3 regions of the Robertmurraya sp. GLU-23 genome follow, and region 3 is predicted to be linked to each of the others. Evidence: riboswitches for the same ligand, from Rfam matches in the RefSeq annotation. Region 3 holds a riboswitch; each other region holds the start of a gene.
What was found. Region 3 has a riboswitch for cyclic di-GMP ahead of ACVBAX_RS17175 (GAF domain-containing protein). Riboswitches for the same ligand answer to the same signal wherever they lie in the genome.
Positions count from the first base shown of each region.

Region 1: linked by a shared signal. The riboswitch ahead of ACVBAX_RS19050 (DUF5667 domain-containing protein) and the one ahead of ACVBAX_RS17175 (GAF domain-containing protein) in region 3 are both predicted to bind cyclic di-GMP.
Region 2: linked by a shared signal. The riboswitch ahead of ACVBAX_RS15460 (sensor domain-containing diguanylate cyclase) and the one ahead of ACVBAX_RS17175 (GAF domain-containing protein) in region 3 are both predicted to bind cyclic di-GMP.

Region 1 is NZ_JBRKCV010000014.1:87,421-90,703, forward strand. It holds gene ACVBAX_RS19040 (3-phenylpropionate MFS transporter) at 1-127, shown strand, start outside; gene ACVBAX_RS19045 (hypothetical protein) at 377-526, shown strand; gene ACVBAX_RS19050 (DUF5667 domain-containing protein) at 612-1,772, opposite strand; cyclic di-GMP riboswitch class I at 1,876-1,961, opposite strand; gene ACVBAX_RS19055 (transglycosylase domain-containing protein) at 2,163-3,283, shown strand, end outside.
Region 2 is NZ_JBRKCV010000009.1:115,234-118,516, reverse strand. It holds gene ACVBAX_RS15465 (LacI family DNA-binding transcriptional regulator) at 1-987, opposite strand, end outside; cyclic di-GMP riboswitch class I at 1,682-1,768, shown strand; gene ACVBAX_RS15460 (sensor domain-containing diguanylate cyclase) at 1,898-2,857, shown strand; gene ACVBAX_RS15455 (hypothetical protein) at 2,896-3,114, shown strand; gene ACVBAX_RS15450 (Helicase associated domain protein) at 3,204-3,283, opposite strand, start outside.
Region 3 is NZ_JBRKCV010000011.1:157,070-160,352, reverse strand. It holds gene ACVBAX_RS17185 (EAL domain-containing protein) at 1-28, opposite strand, end outside; gene ACVBAX_RS17180 (helix-turn-helix domain-containing protein) at 307-654, opposite strand; gene ACVBAX_RS17175 (GAF domain-containing protein) at 667-1,314, opposite strand; cyclic di-GMP riboswitch class I at 1,481-1,567, opposite strand; gene ACVBAX_RS17170 (mannitol-1-phosphate 5-dehydrogenase) at 1,717-2,859, opposite strand; gene ACVBAX_RS17165 (BglG family transcription antiterminator) at 2,859-3,283, opposite strand, start outside.

The sequences.
Region 1 (3,283 bases), on a different contig from region 3:
TGTATTAACACTGATAGGTGGATTCTTGTATGAGATTTCCCCGAATCTTGCCTTTTTAGGTATGATTATTTGTACCATTCCGGCGATTTTAGTTATTGTTGGTTCAAGAAGGCGGTTTAATTATTAAAAAAGTTTGTGGGGAGCATGGACCTATTAAAGTTCATGCTCTTTTTGCATAACTTATGACGCGAAAGTTTCTGATTTTTCAGCCTACATGTCATAAACGAGTTTTTATGACATGTAGGCTTCTTATTTTTAAACTCTAATGTCATAAACGAGTTCTTATGACGCGTAGGCTTCTGATTTTTCGACTCTCAAGTCATAAACTTTTTCTTATGACGCACTATATAAACATATTAAGATTTGGAGGTACATCATGACGAAAGAAAACAGTGAGTACAAAAGCCTTTTATCAATTAGTGAAGAGAATGAGCAAAAATTAGAAATAAGCTCAACAGGTTATGGGCTTGTAAGTACTTCAGATGAAACAGAACAAAATCATCAGAATAATCATGGACAGAAATAAGTGGGTTGGAAAAAGCAGTGAATTTTCACTGCTTTTTCATTTAAAAAAACGTAAAGTAGCCACTGAATAATCAGTGGCTGACAGATTAATCTTTGTTCTTTTCGTTACTTTTGCTTTGTTGCTCGGCTTGACGTTTCGCTTCTTCTCTTTGCTTCTCGGAGGCTTTACGCTGTTCTTCCGCTAGTCGTTTGGCTTCTTCTTTTTGCTTCTCGGCAGCTTTACGCTGTTCTTCTGCTAGACGTTTGGCTTCTTCTTTTTGCTTCTCGGCAGCTTTACGCTGTTCTTCTTCTAAGCGATTTGCTTCTTCTTTTTGCTTTTCCGCTGCTTTGCGTTGTTCTTCTTCTAAGCGATTTGTTTCTTCTTTTTGTTGTTCTGAAGGTTGCTGAACAGAATTTTCCTTTTTTGCAACAGATGCTAACTGAACCTCAGTGCTATCCGAAATTGCTTCTGTCTTTACATCATCGGTTTCCGTCTTTTCTTCGTCAGTTCCTTCTACATCTGGGTTTATTTGTTCCTCTTGTTCTATAGTGGACACGGTTTGTTTAGGAGCCTTCTTTTTTCCATTCGATAGTTCAGACGGATGGATGCCTAGTTCCTTTGCAACATCTCCAAATCCCTTGTCTTCACCATTAAAAAGAGCGCCAACTTCCTCAACGGTCTTATCTGTTGCATTAGCTAGGATAAATACCTGTACAATTTGGCCATATCCCAAACCGGAATCACGTAACTCTTTTACTTTTGTTTCATCAAGTCCATTTACAATCGAAGGGAGTTTGGCTAGAACTTGTTGTTTCTCCTCAACGTCTTCTAGTAAGCTTTCATCTAGTAGTTCGCCAACTTCTTCATTTAATTCAGTTGAATCTTCAAGCTTTTCATCTAATTCTAAAACCTGTTCCTCATTCATCTTTTCATTTATTATCATTTCAGCAATTGTTTCTTCAGCATCTGTAAGTATTTTTAGATAGTCTTCAATAGCTTCTTGAACAAATTCTTGTTTTTCTTCTTCGGACATGGCCTTTGCCTCTGCGATACGTTCTTCCGCAAATTGAAGGAGTAAATCTGTTTCTTCGGAGCCATTAGATGCAAGGAATAGTTGAATGTCTTCTACTAATCGATCCATGCTATAGATAAATTGGTCAGGCGTTGTTCCTGGATCGTAACTGTCAGCGGTTTCCTCGGCAAGTACAGAGTTACCAAACAAAAACATACTTGAGATAACGAGTGGAGCGGTCCATTTTCTTTTCATCCATTTTTCTCCCTGGAATAAATTTAGAAATCTTTATCCAAAAGACTTTTATTGAAACAAAAAGGACTAGTCCCGAAGAATAGTCCTGTAGTCCTACATTCTCTTCGGTAACTGGCAGGCGTAGTTCATTTGACCTTAGCCCCTGTAGTTTTGCGTCCTTATATTTCTATAAGTTTGCCCTTATCGGATATTTCCTGCTTCTATCTTACTATCGGGAAGGATTTTAATATACAGGTAAAAATTCACTGTGAGGAGTATCTAGAAATGAAGTAGTATAAACCTTCAAGCTGTTTTTTATAAGATAATCCAGACATTTTATTTTTAATAAATCGGGTATAACATAATAGTTAACTTTTTAAGCAAAAGGTGGGAGATTTTTTCGTGGGAAGAATGGAAAGACGACAACAAAGAAGGTCATCAAAGTTTTCTTGGAGTACCTTTACTTCAAAGAGCGCAAAAATCAAGTTACTTTCGGCAATTATAGGTATGGCTCTCGTTTTCTTTATGATTTTTAACATCTTAATCTGGACAACAGACGTGAGCAAGTTAGAAGAACCAGCACCACAACCGACCATCATTTTTGATCAAAGGGGAGAGGTCGCAAGTAAAATTGCATCATCTAATATTGAAGGCGTTAGTATTGAGAAAATACCGGACACTGTTGTACATGCGGTGATTGCAACAGAGGACCAGAGGTTTTATAAGCATGATGGAATTAACTATTTTGCCATTGCGAAGGCATTGATAAAAAACACCTTGAGTGGAGAAATCGTGGCTGGAGGTAGTACATTAACACAGCAGCTAGCTAAAAATGCTTTTTTAACACAAGAACGAACATATACTAGAAAGTTTAAAGAACTTATTATTACAAAAAGAATTGAACAAAAGTATTCAAAAGATGAAATTATGGAGAGATACTTAAACCAAATCTACTTTGGTGAAGGGGCATGGGGAATCCAACGTGCTGCCCAGACGTACTTTGGAAAGGATGTTAGTGAATTAACTCTTGGGGAATCAGCTATGATAGCGGGATTAATAAAAGCCCCGTCCATTTTGTCTCCATTTAAGGATATGGACCGATCGGTAGAACGAAGAGATCTTGTTTTATCACTTATGGAAGAAGAAGGCTATATTACGGAAGCGGAACGAAACGAGGCAAAAGAACAGACAATCGTTTTAGAAGGAAAAAAAATCGATGGTTATAAAGGGAAATACCCTTATTATGTCGACCATATCATTGCAGAAGCGATTGAACAATATGAACTAACTGAAAACGAGATTCTTTCAGGTGGTCTGAGAATTTATACAGAACTAAATCCAGTCATTCAAAATGCGGCTGAAGAAGTGTATAACGATAATAGCCTATTTCCTGAAAGTACGTCTGATCAGCTGCTTCAAAGTGGGGCAGCCTTTATCGACCCCGCTACAGGAGGAATCACCGCCCTTGTCGGAGGTAGAGGGGAACATGTGTTTAGAGGCTTTAACCATGCGACTCAATTAGAGCGTCAGCC
Region 2 (3,283 bases), on a different contig from region 3:
GATCACCAATGTGGTCGGCAGGGTCACCGTTAATGGAAGCTCTCTCCCATTCAGGCGGTCTAGTAAAAGTTTTACTCCTGTTTTCCCCATCTCCTTCGTATGCACTCTGATGGTCGTCAAAGGTGTACTTGCGAATGAGGCAGCTTCAATATCGTCAAAGCCGATAATGGCAACATCTTCAGGAACATTGAGATTGGCTTCTTGTAATGCTCTTAACGCCCCAATCGCCATCGGATCACTGGCAATAAAAAATGCCTCGGGAAAATTCCTCATATTAATCGCTTTTTTCATTAATTCATACCCCTGTGCCATGGTATACTCACCGATAAATACGCTCTCCGGGTCGAACATTTTTTGTTCTTTCATCAAGCGTTCAAAGGTGGTGAGACGTTTATCTTCAGAGTTGAACTTTTGATTTTTACTATGCTCCTTCTCCCTCCCTCCGATATACCCGATTCTCTTGTAGCCAGTTGAAAATAGATGCTTGATTGCTTTCTCTGTGGCCTTTTCAAAATCAATCACAACCGCATCATACAGATCCTCGTTAGGCGAATGGTTAATGTACACCACATTTTCCACTTTACAGATGGCCTTGAGCGCCATCTCTTTTACCCTACCGACGACAATGAGTCCATCGAGCCCGTCAATCATTTGATTGGTCTCCGTTTCATGTAAACGGAACGTAACGGTTCTGATCCCATGACTCGCAAGTTCCATTTCAATCCCTTGGCGGATGGATAAAAAATAGGGATCATTGATCTCCTCGTCCAATGATTGGGTAACGATAATCCCGATATGTTTCGAAGTCTGCTGTTTTTGTTTCAACCGTCTTTCTAAAATCGTTTCATATCCAAGCTCCTTAGCGACCTGGAAAATACGTTCCCTCGTTTCATCCTGAACGGAAATCGTATCATCGTTATTTAACACCCGTGAAACCGTAGATGCTGATACATTCGACTTGTCCGCAATATCCTTGATAGTAGCCATCTCATAACCCTCTTCATGTTCTTGTCAACTCCCGTAAATATTTTACTTTTCATTTACTAAAATATTTACTGGTTATATTCGAATCATAACATCATTTGGAAGGGCTTACAAGTATAAAAACTAACTTTTCTAAAAATTTATATAGTTTATGTGTTATATAAATACTGATATAGTACGATTTTCTTATTAATGATCAATTCTCATCTAGTAAATTATTTAGTATTATTCTTCTTGCGTAGTTCCTCAGGTTAAAAATATCCTTTTTCACTTCAGTAAAAGGATCATTGGTAACTTGTAAGGCCCTGTCAATTACTACTATTAAGATTTTCAAAATCAATCTTGAAAATTTTCTCATATAGACGTTATCTGATAAATATTTAAAAAAATAAAAAAAGCCGAGCCACTAGGCACGACCTCTACTTTCTTGTCTGATTTGTTTTTTTCTTATGCTCCTTAGTATCGATGAAAGTATCAAATATGGAGGAATTGTTAGAAAATGCCAAGAAGTTCCTTCAGGTTGTACTTGAAGGATGATTGTAAGAGATACCAAGAATACAATAGCAAGGGGAATATCCCACTTGTGTCGCACTAGCCAGTTTTTCATATAAACACCTCTTGATTATTTGGTTCAAAGTAACTTTTATTGATATTAAAAATTTAGCTATTATAATAGAAACAGGACTATTTACTCAATAATAAAAAAAGGCAAACTCATTGAAAAATGACGACGCAAAACTATAGGGACTAAGGTCGTATTCGACTAAGTTAGCCAGTTACCGATTAAAGTGATTCAAGGCCTATCGGTAGCGGTAGGTCTTTTATTATCTTAAGTACTCTAGGAACAAAGGACATCCATTTACTTAATAGTATGATTTATATTTTAATATATTCTAAAAGATGAGGGTCTAAAATGAGCATACAGTTTACATCAGGGTTAATTACAGGTATGGCTATAGTTAGTTTGATAATCCCTCTTTTATATAGAAGATGGGAAAATCAAAAAAAGAAGATAATAGAAAATCAGAAAAGTTTTGTTCACATAATTGAAAATACAAGGGATTTTCTATATTATTTTCAGGTTTATCCAAAAAGAGAATTCAAGTACCTTAGTCCTTCAGCTGAACATTTTTTTGGAACAGGTTCGATTGAGCGTGCCTTTAAGAATTCCGACATACCCTTTATCGATATTCATCCCGATGATTTTCATATTCTTGAAAAAAAAGTTAAGGGAGAACTAAATTTTGACGAGAGTATTGTACAGCGATGGCTTGATAAAAATGGGGAATATAGATATTTTGAAGAATATGCTACACCCATTTATAAAAATGGAAAGCTTGTTGCGATACAAGGAGTTTTAAGAAATATCGACGATAAAATCCTGTTAGAAAAGGAGTTGCAGTATCAAATTAGCCACGATTCTTTAACTGGGATATATAATCGGGAGTACTTTGAATATAAATTTGAACAGTTTGATCAAATATTAGATATTTCTATAGCCATTATCATATGTGATTTAGACGAGTTGAAATATATTAATGATCATTTCGGACATAAAGAGGGAGATTTTATCATCATGGAAACAGCGTGGTTACTCAATAGATTCTCCTCAGATGTAGTAACAGTTACTAGACTTGGTGGAGACGAGTTTGCTCTCATACTTGAACATTCTACAGAGGTCACCGCGAAAGAACTAGTCGATGAAATAAAAAAGGAGTTTAAAAAGTATAATGAAACCTCTAAGAGGGAAATCAAATTATCGATCGGCTTTTCTTTCGAAGATCATTCTTTGGGCAATATGACCAGCTTATTCTCTAAAGCTGACAAAAATATGTATCATGCTAAAAAGAGAAATAAAAATAGAATTAATTAATTAGAAATGTAAAATACAAATGAAAAGAACGGGATGGGATGGATATTATTTTAGGGATGGGTCAACTTATTGGTACTGTTCAACCTGAACAGAAAGATAGCCAGATTGGTGATGTGCTAGTGGAATTGCGTGTGTTTGATAAGTCGTATGAGTTTGAAAACAATGAAACAACGGTTACTAAGAGTGACATTCGATATAATTTGAAATATAGCCAGGCATCAGGGGTTATATTTACTGTTTCAAAAGTAACTGAATAGAGATAAACAATCCCCTACAGTCTTGTAGGGGATTAATTTTTATATACGAGTCCTACTAATGGTTTATAGTAGAACTTACTAGTTTAATATCAGCTTTCTTTTCTGCTAATTGCTGCAAATCCTTTTGGTGCTTCCCAGGTCATCCCAATACTCTCTAGCCTTTTGACTT
Region 3 (3,283 bases):
ATATATTAACCTTATCAACGCTATTCATTACTTCACACTCCAGTTCTTATATTGAGTTCAAATAGATTAAAATGATGTGTACCACCAAAATTTTGAGTACTAATTTATAGGCACTAAATCCCTGATATTCTCGATATGAGAACTTATTGTGTAATTATATCTTAGAACTATTTAGTAGGAAAGTTTTAACATTAAAATATTACAAATTTCTTAATTTTAATATTTGGTACAATACCCAATTTTTACTATTATTTTGCAAGCTCCATACAATAAAAAAACAGGAAACTCAAATGAGCTTCCTGTTAATTAACCTAATTTTTCCTTATGGTTCTTTGAATGACTAATCTTTTCTAAAAGTATTCTAATTTGTTGAAAATCCTCTTCTTGAAGAGGAATCCCTTCCCAATGAAGTTCTTTATGTGAAAGCACTTCTTTTACGTTTAATTCTTGAAGAGGGGCTACATTTAACAAATAATCGACCGAAACCTTATAATAATTTGCAAACATAACGAGTTTTTCAAGGGAAGGCTGTCTAAATTCCGATTCGTACCCCGCATAGGTGGATTTAGCCACTCCTACTATTTTCGCAGCATTTTCCATTGTTAACTGGTGTTTTTGTCTTAATTCTTTAAGTCTCTCACCAAAACCAAACATAGTATTCACCTTTTAATCAGTTTGTTTTATAACCGATAATAAATGAGACTTCACTCTTGCTAGTTGTTCCTCAATCATCTCGTTCCCTTTGCTAAACATATTGATTTCATGAATTGTAAATTCTCTTATGTTCTCAGAAAACACTACGGTATGTCCAACCATTTTATCATTATACTGGATTGGGATGCAACAAACAGCCTTATAGCCCGCCTTTAATAAATCCGTTTTGTGGTTCAGAGAAACTATGTCCTCTCCTTTCTCCACATTTGATATGGCTACAATCTCTTTTCCATAAACAGGTATGTCGTCACCATCCTGAATATCATTAACTGTAGATAGGCCTTGAGAATAATCATTATAGTGCTGAGATACTTTTGAAATTGATGCATTCCATAGTTTTTGTTCCTTTTCATCAAAAAGATAAATTCCGCAATCAATCCCTTTAACACGATGTTCGAGTAGCCTTGTACAACGATGTAACATCATTTTTGTTTCCATAGCCATGAAATCAGCTTCACTAATCACATCGTTTTTGTATAATTCCTTAAATATCTCACTCAAATCAAGTGTATTCTTCATTGTTGGCTCAATCCTAGATAATATTTTACTTATCTCTTTGGTGTAACGAAAACTTTTCAGAGAATGTATGATTTTGTCCATTTTTATACCTCATGTTAGTGATAACTTGTAACTAACCCATTTTATTTTCGAAAAGTTAAATTGTTTAAGAATGTATGATAATAACGAATAATAAAAAGCCCACCAAAAGATTGGTGAGCTTTAATAAAAATAGGGAATAATCCTACCATTTTATTAATCCAACCCTTTCGGTAACCCGGCGATCATTACTGTACTTAGCTTTAGACCCGTAGCTTTGCGTCCTTATTTTTCAATAAGTTTGCCATTATCGATGGTATATTTCCTTTAAAATCGACTATTAATTGAACTATGTTTAGAAACCTTTTCACAAATTTTATCACATTAAACCCTAATTAAGCTATTACCAACATTATAAAAAAAAGGTTGACGGTAACCATCCGACAACCTTAATTTAGAAAGAATTTACCCCTTCAATCCTTCATAGTGTCTAATAATCTCTTTAGCAAGTTGGCTTGAGTCCTCAAGACCACATACTTGTTGAAGCACATACGACACTCCATGTTTGTTAATCATTGACTGAAGCTTTACTGCATCTTCATCTTCTTTGTAATCAAAAAGTAAGGCTGCAGCAATAGCCTTTGCTAAATTATCGTAAGAAAGGCCCACTTTTTGAGCCTGTTGGGCTGGACGTACGAGTCGATCCTCTGGCCCAAGCTTTCTTAACGGGGAACGACCTACTCTTGTCACACCGTCATGTAGATGAGCATTTTCAAAACGTTTAATGATTTTCTCAATATATTTTTGATGTTCTCCCGGATCTAGATGGTACTGTTTGATTAAATAAGCACCCGTCTCACCAAGTGTGGCCTTCACCTGATTGTAGATATCCATATCCGCTAGAGTTTGGTCAATCGTTTCTTTGTTGGCAAGATAACCGAAATAAGCAATCACGGCATGTCCTGTGTTAACCGTAAACAACTTTCTTTCAATAAATGGAGCTAATTCAGGAACGATAATCATTCCTTCAATAGGAGGAATTTCTTCTTTCGTTTCTACCACCCATTCATGGTAAGGTTCAACAAGCACATCTAGAGAACCTTGATTATTTTGAATCGGTACAATCCGGTCCACAGCTGAATTTAAGAATTCTACATGAGCAAGTACCTTTTCTTGCATTTGATCATCAAGATGCTCAAAGATATAGCCTCTTAAAAGATCGGTAGCGGAAATTTGATTTTCACAGGCAATTACATACAGCTTGTCATTATTTTCTTCTACCCTAGCAGCCAATCCCTTTGCGATTAATGGTGCGATTCTCGGGAGGATGTTAGGTCCAATAGCCGTCGTTAAAAAGGCTGCCTTCTTGATTGTTTCTATTACTTCATTTTCCTGTGTTAGATTATTCAATCCTGAAACATTCTCAATAAGAATACTCTCTTGTGCATCTGTTGCAAGCTTTACTTTATATTGTTTTTCTTCATTTAATTGATTAATAATTGGTTCGGCAATATCTATGAAAGTAACATGGTATCCTGACTGAGAAAAAAGGGCTCCAATAAATCCTCTCCCGATATTACCTGCTCCAAAATGTACTGCTAGTTTCATTACATCATCCCTCTATCATTTATTTTTAAATTCGACTGTAGATAATCCGAAAAAATAGACTCTAACCTCTTATAAATTAGCTCTTCATTTGCCGATGAAAAAATCAAAATAGCTTCATCGGTCTCAATAATATTTGTACTAATTAAGCTAATAATCTCCTGCTGTCTGTTACTTAACTCTAATGGGGCCAGCATGAGCAAGAGGTTCTTCATCATAACCAGGTTTCCATCCATTCCCCTAACCAGACAAGGATTAGGCAGATGGGCAATTTGGAAGATCAGCTCACGTACATGCTTATTTCTTGCATGAAATAAGGCTAAATTGGTCTGAGGAATCCCGAGACCGCCTCTTTTTTCCCTCTCTTTTAACGAATTTAGAATGCCCCCAGAATCAGTCACTAGATTCTCTTTCTCGGCAATCTCCA